One region of the Pseudoalteromonas sp. APC 3355 genome, then DNA from elsewhere that is predicted to be linked to it. Evidence: riboswitches for the same ligand, from Rfam matches in the RefSeq annotation. Region 1 holds a riboswitch; the other holds the start of a gene.
What was found. A riboswitch is a leader RNA that binds a small molecule or an ion and turns the genes downstream of it on or off. The one in region 1 is predicted to bind lysine.

Region 1 (6,283 bases):
GGTTTTAAGCGTGGCTTTATTTACCAGTTCAAACTCGCTTTTAAGCGCATCGTAATCTAAGAACCACTGCTCAATTTGAGTTTGTCTGCGCTCTATATCACGCGATTGCTGTACGTATAGGCTTTGTTTTTGCTCAAACTCGTGTTTTTCGTGCTCTATATCTTCAAGCGCTATACCCAACTCATTAAGTTGCGACTCTTGATAAGTATCAAAATCAATCAATGCTTGGTCAATTTTAGGTGCGTACGCCGCTAATTTACCTTTAAGCACGGTTTGGTTTTCAAGCATTGATTCAAGCGCGGCTATTGGCTCTTGCATTGACTCAAGGGCTTTTAATTCGCGTTTTGAGCGATTTACTTTATCAAACGAGCGACGCCATACTTCATAAAAGTCGACCTTAGAGTTCGACATATGGCGTTCAAACACGCGTAGCATAAAGCGTTTTACGTCGCTTGCGCCTAATTTATGTAAGTTAAGAATACGTCTAAATATTTCTTTATAAATAGAAGAGTCTTGTACATTATTTAGCGGGATCATTTTTAGGTTAATGTCGCCGTCAAAAGGCGTTGCGCCGCCAGTCAACAGCGCGTTTAACTCTTGTGCTTTTAACTCAATAGGGTTGTAGTTAAGCGATTTTAAATGGTTGAACAGCTTGGTAAATTTAATAATAGTTTTACCTTGCGTATACTGCTCTAAATCAAGCTTACCTTGATAACAAAAGTACTGATGCGCGTAACCGGCAATTTTACCAAGTCCTGCAACTCCAATTACTACCGAGCCATGAGGCAAGTTAGCTTCTAGTAAAATGTAGGACTGATCGGATGAAAAATAAAACTTACGGGTTTCATCTAAATCGTGTCCGTCCCATTCTGTTAAGCGCAAATCGTTAATAAGCGGAAACTGCAGGGCGTTAATAACCGAGCTTTTACCTGTGTTATTGGGCGCGCAAATAGAGCTGCTTTTATCAAGCGGGATCACACATTTTGCATAGCCTGCGGTGTTAAGTAGGGCGAGTTTGCTTAGTCCGTATAGATTTTTCATTCCTCGTCCTCTGTAATGTAGGTTTCTTCGTTTACTTCCATGAGTGCATCTATGTAGCGGTGAATTGGCGCTTGTAGCATAAAGCCGCCTTCTACTTCACGGGCTAAACCTAAGCGCACCATGCGCAGGTAAACGTCTTTACGCAAATCCGATCCCGAAAATATCTCAAGCTGATCAAACAAATGTTTGTTAATTTGCACCAGCGTTTGCATAAGCTCTAAATCGTTTACGTCGTCAAACAATGCGCGCATTGGGTCTTTACCCGTATTGGCGTAGTGCTCAATTAAAATGTAAATGGTGAGCGCGATAGCGCGAGATATTTTGCCCATATTTGGCGTACTTTCGTCGCTACCAAAATAATAAAAGCCACGGCTGTCGTGTTTCAAATCGTTACCTAGGGCGGTAAATAGGGCGGTGTAGTCTTCTATGTGTTGGTCAAGCTCTTGCCACATTACGTTGTCTTGCTCACAAATGTGATAACCCGCTACTAATTTTTTATTAATGGCTTGTAGATGGGTTAGCTCGTCTAAGTTTATGTGTGTCATGGTTTATTTACCTGCCTTTGGATCTGGCTGAGGCTCTGAATTAAATGGATATAAAGAAAAGTGCTGACCGGCAATTTTTACGCGGGCTTTTTCATCGCTTTGAATTATTTTAATATCGCTGTCGCTGACTAATTTTTGATACAAAAATAGCATTTCGTCGGCATCGAGATCTGGATAGCTTTCGTCTAAAAATTGCAGCAAGGGCTGCGGCTTTTTGCGTTTTTTATTAAAGCGCTTAGCAAAACTGGTTTTAACATCGTTGTAGTCAGGAATATTAGGCGTAACAAAAGCAGGCACGTCTTGCTGGTCAGGCAATTGGTATTCTTCGTGTTCAAATTCAACCAAGCTTGCCATGTAAGCCACAATATGGCGTTGCTGACCAAGCGAATATCGCTGCGCGTCGCTTACAAAATGTGGTTGCACAGCACTTAGCATATTGTCTACGCCATTTTTACGTACAAGCCCAAGTACTTTGGCTGCTTGACGAGTAATTAAGTTATTACGGCGTAGCTCCTCGCGCAGTGGCATAAGCATATCGGCACTTTTACGTAAGCTTTCTCGGCCCATTAAATGCATTTCGAGTATACGGGTACGTAATTGCTCCAGCATACGTTTGTCGTTATACGCTTTACCTGAGCGCTCAATGTGCAGTATTTGCTTACTTATTTGCTCTTCAATGAGGGTAAAACATGCATGAAACTCACCACGAATATCAACCATTTCAAGCATTGGCTCTATGTATTCGTCAAAGGCTTCTATTACCGCTTTATAACGCTTTTGCAGCGATTGCACTGCATTATTTGATTTGGCTTGTTCAACAATATTTAAAATAGCGTTTTCGTTGTGCGTATAAAGCTTCATTATTTTACGCACCCGATCATCCATAATGCGGCTGTAGCGTCGTAAGTCGTCAAAGTCTTCTATTTCGCCAGCGTTATCTAGGCGGTTACCTAAACGAGCCAGGTCCTCTACTAATACGCTAATTTCTTGTGCTAAACCTAAATGCTCTTCTTGCAGTAAAAAAGTAGCAAAATCGGCAATGGCACGATTTATTTCAAGTTGAGAGGATTTAGCCAGTGGAATTAAAATATCTTGGTTTAACAAACGATTTGTTTCTTTATAAATGCGTTCGTTTGACCACGTAGGCTGCTTTTGCTTAATCGCGTTTTGTACGTCTTTTAGGCTAAAGTCAGCCATTTTAAAACGTTTAAATAATAGCTCTAATACACCCCAATGTTCGGTTATGGTGTTTAGCAGCTTTTTAGCTGGGATCATAAGGGGTTACAACATCCTAGTATTTTATTATTGAGTTCTTTTAGAAGACTCATTATTACGTATTTTTAATTAACCTTGTCTGTATATAGTATTCGTTTTTAAGACCATTTAATAATAGTTTTTGCATAGAGGCAGTGCTAAAATTCGCGCCGAAAATAGGCACATGAAATGGAATGTTATTTGTGTGTTCTTTAAAACTATATCAAAGGTTGTTTAACTACCATGGTTTCCTCGATTATTCTAACCCTGATAGCGATTGCATTTTTACTGATCGTTATAGAAGATATAATCCATGTAAATAAAGCTAAAACCACGCTGTTTTTTGGTACGCTTTGCTGGATTCTTCTTTTTATATACCCCCTACACGGGCAAAGCCCCGATACGATTCAGCATCTTTTAAACGAAAATATTTTAGAAATTGCCTCATTATGGCTATTTTTAATGGCTGCAATGACCTTTGTCGCGTATTTAAATTCAAAGGGGTTTATAGAAAATATTGTGCACCGTGTTATGCCAAAAAGTATTAGCGAAAAAAAGCTCATGTTTTTGGTGGGTGGTTTTGCGTTTTTGTTTTCGTCGATTTCAGATAACGTAACAGCGACGCTTATATCGCTTGCGGTTGTTATGTCGTTAAAGCTTGAACCTAAAAAGCTCGTTAAATACGCCACGCTTATTGTGTTTGGAGTGAACTCAGGTGGGGTATCGCTAATAACAGGTGATGTAACCACACTAATGATATTTTTAGATGGCAAAGTAACCATTGCTCATTTATTACTACTTATAGCGCCAGCACTTGCAAGCGTTATGCTGCTTGCTGCGTTACTGTCTATTGGTATGAAAGGGCGTGTTGAGTTTGCTAGTGCAGGTAAAACCCGCATTGAAAAAACCGACATAACCATTGCTGTTATATTTTTATCTACCGTAGTGAGCACACTTACGTTGAGTGTAATTTACAGCGTACCGCCTTTATTAACCTTTTTGTTTGGCTTATCAGTGATGTTTTTAGTGGCGCAATTTTTAATGCGCAAAAAAGACATAAACAAAGACATAATCGATTTTGTTCGCGATATAGAATACGACACATTATTGTTTTTTGTAGGTGTACTTTTACTTGTAGGCGCACTTAAAGAAATTGGTATGTTGAGTAAATTTACCGACCTATACACGGTAATGGCACCAGAATACGCAAACTACTTAATGGGCATATTATCAGCAGGGGTCGATAACGTACCGCTTACCGCTGCATTATTAAAAGCCAATATAGTAATGAGCCAACAACACTGGTTGTCGTTTACGTATGCAACGGGCGTGGGCGGTTCAATGCTTATTATTGGTTCGGCTGCGGGCATTATTGCCATGAGTAAAGTTAAAGCGCTTACCTTTATGAGCTACTTGCGTTTATCGCTGCATTTATTAATTTGTTACACGGTTGGATATGCGGGCTCGTATTACATGGGCAGTTTTATTTAACTCATAAATTATTAAATGCTTGACAGCTAGACGTCTAAACGATAACTTTCAAAGCCCCGCTACTTAGTGGGGTTTTGTTTTATTAGCCACTGGTTAATAAAGCATTCAGAAGAGGTGCGATACTTAGGTACTTAATGTTAGGCGACGAAAGCCGATGATCATTAAGGAGGGAAGTACTCGCCGAGGAAAATAATGGTACGTCGTCATTGTTTTTCGGTTTATGGGGCTGAATCCTCAAAACTGTCACCAATATAGGTGGAGAGCTTCTGGCAGTGGACTTATCTTCAAGCATTCCTTTGCCAAGTTCTTCTTGTTTTATTGCGGTTTGGATACCGCGAAAGGAGACTAAATGACTACCCAATCAGTGCCACAAACAGTATCAGGCGCAAAATCAGATTACATCGTTGCCAAATTTGGCGGAACCAGTGTTGCAAATTTTGAAGCGATGAGTCGCTGTAGCGAAATTATTGTTGCAGATAAAAGCGTACGTATTGTTGCCGTGAGCGCCAGTGCCGGCGTAACTAATCACTTAGTTGCACTGTGTAAATCAAGCATTACTCCTAGTGAGCGCCAAGAACACATAAACGGCGTGCTTGCTATTCAACAAACTATTTTAGATGAATTATCGCTAGATGCCGATTTAGCGGTTGGCTTTAACGAAACCCTAAAAGCATTTCAAACATTGGCTCAAGAGCCACTAACAACCGATCAGCAACACGACGAGCTACTTAGCTTTGGTGAGCGTTTATCGTCGTATTTGTTTGCTCAAGTGCTGCGTTTACAAGGTTTAAACGCCGATCGCTTTGATGTGCGCAAGGTACTTAAAACCGACAGCCAATTTGGTAAAGCAACGCCCAATGTTGCAGCCACAGCGCAAGCTGCTAAAGAGCATTTAATTCCGTTATTAGACGCTCAAGTAATTGTAACTCAGGGATTTATTGGTAGTGACGAATACGGTCACACCACAACGCTAGGACGTGGTGGTTCTGACTACAGCGCTGCATTACTAGCTGAAGCGATTAACGCTAAAAGTGTGCATATTTGGACCGACGTAGTGGGCATTTTTAGCACCGACCCGCGTTTGTGCGCAAAAGCGACGCCTATTGCACGCTTAAGCTTTGACGAAGCCGCTGAAATGGCAACCTTTGGTGCAAAAGTATTGCACCCAGCGACTATTTTACCAGCAAGCCGTAGCCACATTAACGTGTTTGTAGGTTCTAGCCGAGAGCCTGAGCGTGGCGGTACGTGGATTGAGCGCGAAAAATCGCAGCAACCAGGTATACGCGCAGTAACGCAACGTAAAAACCAAATATTGCTTACGCTTAAAAGCCCAGAAATGCTACTAGCAAGCGGCTTTTTAGCACGCGTATTTACACTATTAAGTGAATACAATATATCGGTAGATTTGGTAACCACATCAGAAATAAGCGTAGCTATAACCCTTGATAACGCGCAAAACGCCTCGCGCCCAGAGCTTGATCAAGAATGCCTAGATAAGCTTGCAGAGTTTTGCCATGTTTCGGTAGAAAACAATTTAACACTGGTAGCACTTATTGGCTCTGAGATTCAATTACGCCAACACGAAATGAACTTAATGAGTGTGCTAAAAGACTTTAACATTCGATTAATTTGTCACGGTGCTAGTAAGCACAACCTGTGCTTTTTAGTAGAGCAAACTGAGTCAGATAACGTAGTACAGTCTATTCATAGTCGTTTATTAGAAAATGATTTTGCTGCGTAAATAACCGTTATTCAGGAAAATCACCTAGTAAAATCACTTAACAAAATTGATTAATAAAGTCATTTAATAAAAAGCATCGCCAGTCGATGCTTTTTTTATGCACCACACTCACATCAAAACAAACATTACTGTCATTGCTATAAGCTACAGTAACGCGATTACTGCAAGCACTCAGCTTTGCACTATGTAATTCGTCAAACACATTGGGGCT
Region 2 (6,283 bases), on a different contig from region 1:
CGCCGTCAAAATCACTAGGAATAAGCAATACATGTTCAATATTAAAGTAACGTGCGCTGTCGGTTGCATAGCTTGGGCAGTACAGATGCTTGCTTGAAATAGGGCCTGTGTGTAAATCGAGTACTATATCAGCCTGATGAGCGAGCTTTTGTAAGTTAAGCGCAATGCGTTTACCCGTATTGAGTAAATAAGCAGGGCCGTTAAGTTTGCTGTCTACTTCGTCAATAAGTGCCTTTTTGAAGTTACTTTTTAATGTAGCGTCGTCATACTGAGTATGATTTTGTGCAAACTGTGTCACTAAATTTTTATTGTAGTGATACATGCGATTCCAATTAGTGCCCGTAATCGGATCGAACCTGCCAAGGGTAAACTCGCCAGATTTTTGATTACAACCAATCGGATTTGCATAAGGTACAAGGGTAATATCGCCACTAAGGTTAAGGTGTTTTAATTGCTCAAGCAGCTGAAAAATAACTGCGTTACCTTGCACTTCAGCGCCATGCATATTGGCCTGAATGTAAACACTTGGCCCTGTGCCATCGCCTTTTAAACGATACACAGGAATTGTAAGCGGTAAGCCGTTTGCAACTTCCCCTACTACAATGTTCTCTTGGCTAATGTGTGTTGTATTACTCATACTTGTTACCTTAAATAATGGCTGGCATTTTCGGCTTGGCGAACACAGGTAAGTGTACCGTTTTGCAAGGTGTACTCAGCAGCTAGCTCATGGCATAAAAAATACGGCATACTTTCGGTAAAGCCGTAAGCACCGCATTGGCTAAACACTAGCCAGTCGTGCTCATTTAAATCGCTTGGTAAGTTATGTTCACCCAAGCAATCAAGCGCTGTACAAAGTGGGCCATATAAAGTGACCGCTTGAGTTTTAGCACTGGATTCACGCAGTAATGCAGCAGGAAAGTCTTGGCTGGTAACAGCAGGGCGTAATAAGTGATTTATACCGCCGCTTAAAATTACTTGTTCTTGATTGTAGTTTTGTTTGCGCTCTACTACTGGGTTTGCGTAATGACCGCATTCGCCAACGGCATAGCGACCAAGTTCCATCCATAATTCTTCTACACCCGCATCATTTTTAATTTTAGCGAGCGCAGCAATTAAGTCATCCCAATCAAGTGTTGCTTCGTTTTGTGTATAAGGAATACCTAAGCCGCCGCCTAAATCGAGAATCTTAAGGCTAATATTTAAATCGCTGGCAAGTTGGCTAAGAGGTGCAATCATTTGTGACCACAAGTCGCTTAGTTTTTGCGTGCTAAGCATGTTGCCCCACTGAAAAATATGCAGGCCGTCAAATTTAAGCGCAGGGTAGTCAGCTACATTGAGTGCTTGCCACTCATCACAGCCCAAACCAAATGGCGTAAGGCTGTCGCCGCCCAGTGGGTTTTTTTCACCTTCAGGCCAACGTAATTGTACACGCAGTAATACTTGTAACTGCGTATTTTGTAATTGTGCTTGTTGGTTTAACCAACGTACTTGATTGAGGCTTTCGGCTACGAATATACGCACGCCGCGCTCAATAAAGTGTTTAATTTGTTTAGGGCTTTTTGCAGGCCCTGTGTTGAGCACGCGCTGCGAGCTAATACCTTGTGCTAGTACTTGCTCAAGCTCACCTTTACTTGCTACGTCAAAATTAAAGCCAGCACTGTCTAAGCTTTGAATAATTTTAGACAGTGGGTTTGCTTTTACCGCGTACCATAGTTTTACATCGGTTTGCGCAACTAAACGCGCAAGATGCGTGTTTAGTTGATCTAAATCGTAAACAAAAAAAGGTGTATCAAGTTGTTGTGTAATAGTATTTACAGCGGTTTTGATAGGCGTGCTCAAAAAGCTCATTATCGTAAAACCTCTTCAAGCAATAACGATGCATCGCTTTTCTCGTCGCGGTATTTAACTATTAACGCACACGACATGCTTAGGCCTTGCTCGCGCGCCCATTCGTTTGACGCAGGGCGAGAGCCTGGTATTACAATCGCGTACTCTGGGATTGGCTCGCCTTTATCAAGTTGGCGCTCGTTTACGCAGTCGTATACTGGAATAGTTGCTGATAAACGCACGCCAGGGGCAAGTACTGCGCCTTTTTTAATGACTACGCCTTCAACAATAATACAGCCTGCACCAATAAAGGCGTCGTCTTCTACAACTACTGGGCTTGCACCGATTGGCTCAAGTACACCACCAAGCTGAACTGCAGCACTTAAATGTACGTTTTTACCTACTTGTGCACAAGAACCCACTAATGCGTGGCTATCTACCATTGTGCCTTCGTCGATATATGCACCAATGTTTACATACGCTGGTGGCATAATAATCGTGCCTTTAGCAACATAAGCACCACGGCGAACACTTGAGCCACCTGGTACCATACGAACGCCATCATCAGTACTAAATTCTTGCGGAGCTAAGTTATGTTTATCAACAAAGCCGCCTGCAAACTCAGTATTAGTGCCATTTTTAAAGGCTTCTAAAATGCCTTGCTTTACTTCTACGTTAGCTTGCCATTGGCCGCTTTCGTTTTGTGATGCTGCGCGTACTGCGCCCGATTCTAAATTATTTAATAGTTCTAACCAGCTCATTATAAAAACCTGTATTTAATGCCAAGATAAAATGGTGTTGTTTGCAGTTGTAATGCAATCGGTTTGAGTTAACTCAAGATGTGTTAAAGGTGGACGAAGTTGCGGGCTGCTTAAGCGGCCTTGCAAATGCATCAGTACCTTTACGGGAATAGGGTTTGCGACAGCAAATAGACTATTAATAGCGCTTGACCACTGGGCAAATAAGTTAGGGTGTTGACCACTTAAACTGCGCTTAACAAACTCGTGAGTTTGTTCAGGCCATGCGTTTGCAGCTACCGACACCAAACCTTTTGCGCCAGCTTGAGCAAAATAAGGCATTAGCGCATCGTCGCCACTAAAAATAGCTAAATTAGGCGCCGCTTGGCGGTAAGCTTCAAACTGAGCAATACTGCCGCTCGCTTCTTTTAACGCCCATAAATTTTTATTGTTTTGTAAGTTTTGAATTGTTGCCGCTGGGATGCTAACAGCGCTTCGACCCGGTACGTTATAAAGCATACATGGGTGAGCGCTTGCATTTAGTAGGCTTTCAAACCAATGAGTTTGACCTATAGCACCAGGCTTTGCATAAAGCGGTGAGCCAAGTAAAAAGCTATGAATTGGTAGTGTATTACAGTAGTTAACCCACTCAATTTGTTGCTTTAAGTTACTACCGCCCACAGCAACCATGAGTGGTACTGTTGGTTTTAGCTGGCATACGTGTTCAACAATGGCTTGTTGCTCTTTTAGCGTTAGTGCTAAACCTTCGCCCGTACTGCCAAGTAGCAAAATACCGTTATGTGCCGCTTCTTGATCGCTAACCAGCTTAGTTAACGTGTTGTAGTCAACATCGCCGTGTTGATCAAATGGCGTAACGAGCGCGGTCCACAGTGAGTAGTCGTTTAAATTGAAGTTGTTGATCATCTCTCACGAACTTATAATTTGTACCAACTTTATTAAAAACGTGATCATTTTAGCGATAACTAATTTAATGCAATTGGTATTATTCGAAGAGTTAAAAAGCTTTATGGAAGGAGCCGCATTAACGTCGTTCGAACTAATAATTCGAAGAGCGAATGGGCTTAAAATAATAGGGCGCACGGCCTTAATATTTAAGACCAGAAGCTCTCCACCAAACTAACAAGCTGCTTTTTATAAGCAGCTATTGGTGACAGTCGCTAGGGTTCAACCTAGTCGCCCGAAATAAACACCTCGCAAAAGTGGTTACTTCTCGGCGTTAATTCCCCTCACGTATGCTTATTGGAGTTTGCGCTCCTAACATACGCTACCTGAATAACGCACCTCTTCTAGCCCTTTGCACCTGTTTGTAGAGTAAAACTTACAAACCTGTGCAATTTAAATAGGGTAATTACGGCGATTAAAGCATTTTAGCCGTCTAGGTGTCAAGCGACTAAATACAGATTAATTCATCGAAAAGAGGGGTGGTTACGTATTAGGTGCTTTTCTCGTACACTAGCAATATAAGTAGTGAGGTATTTAATTAGTATGGAAAAATTTAGCGATATTTATAAGCGAGCGGTAGAGCGAAAAGGCTCTGAAAAAATGCTTAAGTTATTACTTGCAAAACCGCTATCTAAAAAACAACTAAGCACGTTAAGTGACGACGATTGGCTTGAAGAATTTACTCGAAAAGTATTTCAAAGCGGCTTTTATTGGTCAGTCATAAATAATAAGTGGCCGGGCTTTAGAGAGGTTTTTTGGGATTTTAGCGTTGATAAGTTATTAATGATGCCACCTGATATGCTGGAACAAAAAGCAACGGATGAGCGCATTGTTCGTAACTATAAAAAAGTAAAAACAATTACCGAAAATGCTTACATGATCCACGAAATAGCAGGGGAACATGGCAGTTTTAGTCAGTTTATCGCTAATTGGCCAACAGACGATATTATTGGTTTGTGGGCGTATTTAAAAAAACATGGTTCGCGTTTAGGCGGAAATACAGGGCCTTACGCGTTGCGAGCACTTGGTAAAGATACATTTTTACTATCACGCGATGTAGAGAATTATTTGCGTGCCCATAAAATTATAGACGGCGGCTTACAAACTAAAAAGTCACTAAATGCAGCCCAAGCTTTTTTTAACGAAATGCAAAAGCAAAGCGGCTTAAGTATGCAAGAGTTAAGCTTAATTGTTGCTTATGGCGTAGGTGACAACCGTGTTGGTATAAGTCAGCAACAATAGGAATTACCATGAAATTAGTGCCAAGATACACAGATGTTGCGGAAAACTTCGCGATAGAAGATTTTCCTGCAAGTGTCGCCTCTCCTCAGTTATTGCTGTGGAACGAGAGTTTAGCAAAACAATTTAATATTAACGTTGCGGCTGATTTGCGTGCCAGCACTTTTAGCGGTAACGAAAAACAGGCGATTCCTGCAGTAGCACTTGGTTACTCTGGGCACCAATTTGGACATTTTTCACCACGCTTAGGCGATGGACGAGCGCACTTACTGGGCGCTATTAGTGATGATGAAAACCAGTTATGGGATATTCAATTAAAAGGCTCTGGTGCTACTCCTTACTCAAGAGGTGGGGATGGACGTTGCGCACTTGGCCCTGCTATTCGTGAATACGTAATGAGCGAGGCAATGCATGCACTGGGAGTTAAAACCACACGCTGCTTAGCGGTTGTTGGTAGTGGTGAAACGGTTTATCGTAATCCGCCACAAGCTGGGGCTATCGTTACGCGTGTAGCAACTAGCCATATTCGTGTTGGCTCGTTTCAATATTTAGCGACGCAAGGCGATGTTGAAGGGCTTAAAAATTTAGCCGATTTAGCTATAGAGCGTCACTACCCAGAAATAACCGATACAGGTTCGCAGCGATATTTAGCATTTTTAGGCGCTGTGATTAAAAACCAAGTTAAGCTAGTTGTGAGCTGGATGCGTGTTGGCTTTATTCACGGAGTAATGAATACAGATAATACGCTAGTTAGCGGAGAGACCATTGATTACGGCCCGTGTGCCATGATGAATAGCTTTGATTTTGATACCGTATTTAGCTCTATAGACAAACAAGGCCGCTATGCATTCGGTAATCAACCTAATATAGCTAACTGGAACTGCGCACGCTTAGCTGAGAGCTTAATACCGCTTATTAGCGATGATGACGAGCAAGCGGTTTCATTAATGACGCCATTTATTAATCGTTTTGCTGAGCAGTTTAATACTGAGTTTACGGCTATGTGGGCACAAAAACTGGGTTTAAATGAATCTAGCGATAGTAGTGGCGAGTTAATAGCAGAGTTGTTAACGCTATTAAAAGATAATCAGCTCGATTACACCAATACCTTTGATGCGCTTACTGAATCCTTAAAAGGAGAAAAAAGCGTACCTGAGTCGCTAATTGAATGGAGAGCTAGGTGGGTAAGTTTAACTGACGATAATAGTTATGAAGTAATGAGAGCGGCAAATCCTCGTGTTATACCGCGTAATCATGTGATCGAAGAAATAATTGCACAATATAACGCTACAGGATCTAGCGAGTTACTACAGCGCTTTATAAAAATAGCTGGGAATCCATATTCTAACAGTGAAGAGTTATCAGAGTTTTGCTCTCCACCGACGAATGATAATGACTACCAGACTTTTTGTGGTACTTAATACTTAACTTTAAATATAACCACATGATTAAAAAGAGTCATTTTTTAATCAAACATGCGCATATACCTAGGGGAATGCTAATTCTGGTGGTATTAT

Region 2: linked by a shared signal. The riboswitch ahead of dapA (4-hydroxy-tetrahydrodipicolinate synthase) and the one ahead of lysC (lysine-sensitive aspartokinase 3) in region 1 are both predicted to bind lysine.

The regions. Positions count from the first base shown of each region.
Region 1 is NZ_JASDDB010000015.1:5,088-11,370, reverse strand. It holds gene QMA08_RS16975 (ATPase) at 1-1,041, opposite strand, end outside; gene QMA08_RS16970 (hypothetical protein) at 1,038-1,586, opposite strand; gene QMA08_RS16965 (hypothetical protein) at 1,590-2,861, opposite strand; gene nhaD (sodium:proton antiporter NhaD) at 3,084-4,331, shown strand; lysine riboswitch at 4,433-4,605, shown strand; gene lysC (lysine-sensitive aspartokinase 3) at 4,681-6,072, shown strand; gene QMA08_RS16950 (4'-phosphopantetheinyl transferase superfamily protein) at 6,110-6,283, opposite strand, start outside.
Region 2 is NZ_JASDDB010000010.1:106,580-112,862, reverse strand. It holds gene QMA08_RS14190 (succinylglutamate desuccinylase/aspartoacylase family protein) at 1-637, opposite strand, end outside; gene QMA08_RS14185 (PLP-dependent decarboxylase) at 643-1,848, opposite strand; gene QMA08_RS14180 (2,3,4,5-tetrahydropyridine-2,6-dicarboxylate N-succinyltransferase) at 1,848-2,588, opposite strand; gene dapA (4-hydroxy-tetrahydrodipicolinate synthase) at 2,604-3,488, opposite strand; lysine riboswitch at 3,679-3,879, opposite strand; gene QMA08_RS14170 (DNA-3-methyladenine glycosylase I) at 4,071-4,769, shown strand; gene QMA08_RS14165 (protein adenylyltransferase SelO family protein) at 4,778-6,187, shown strand.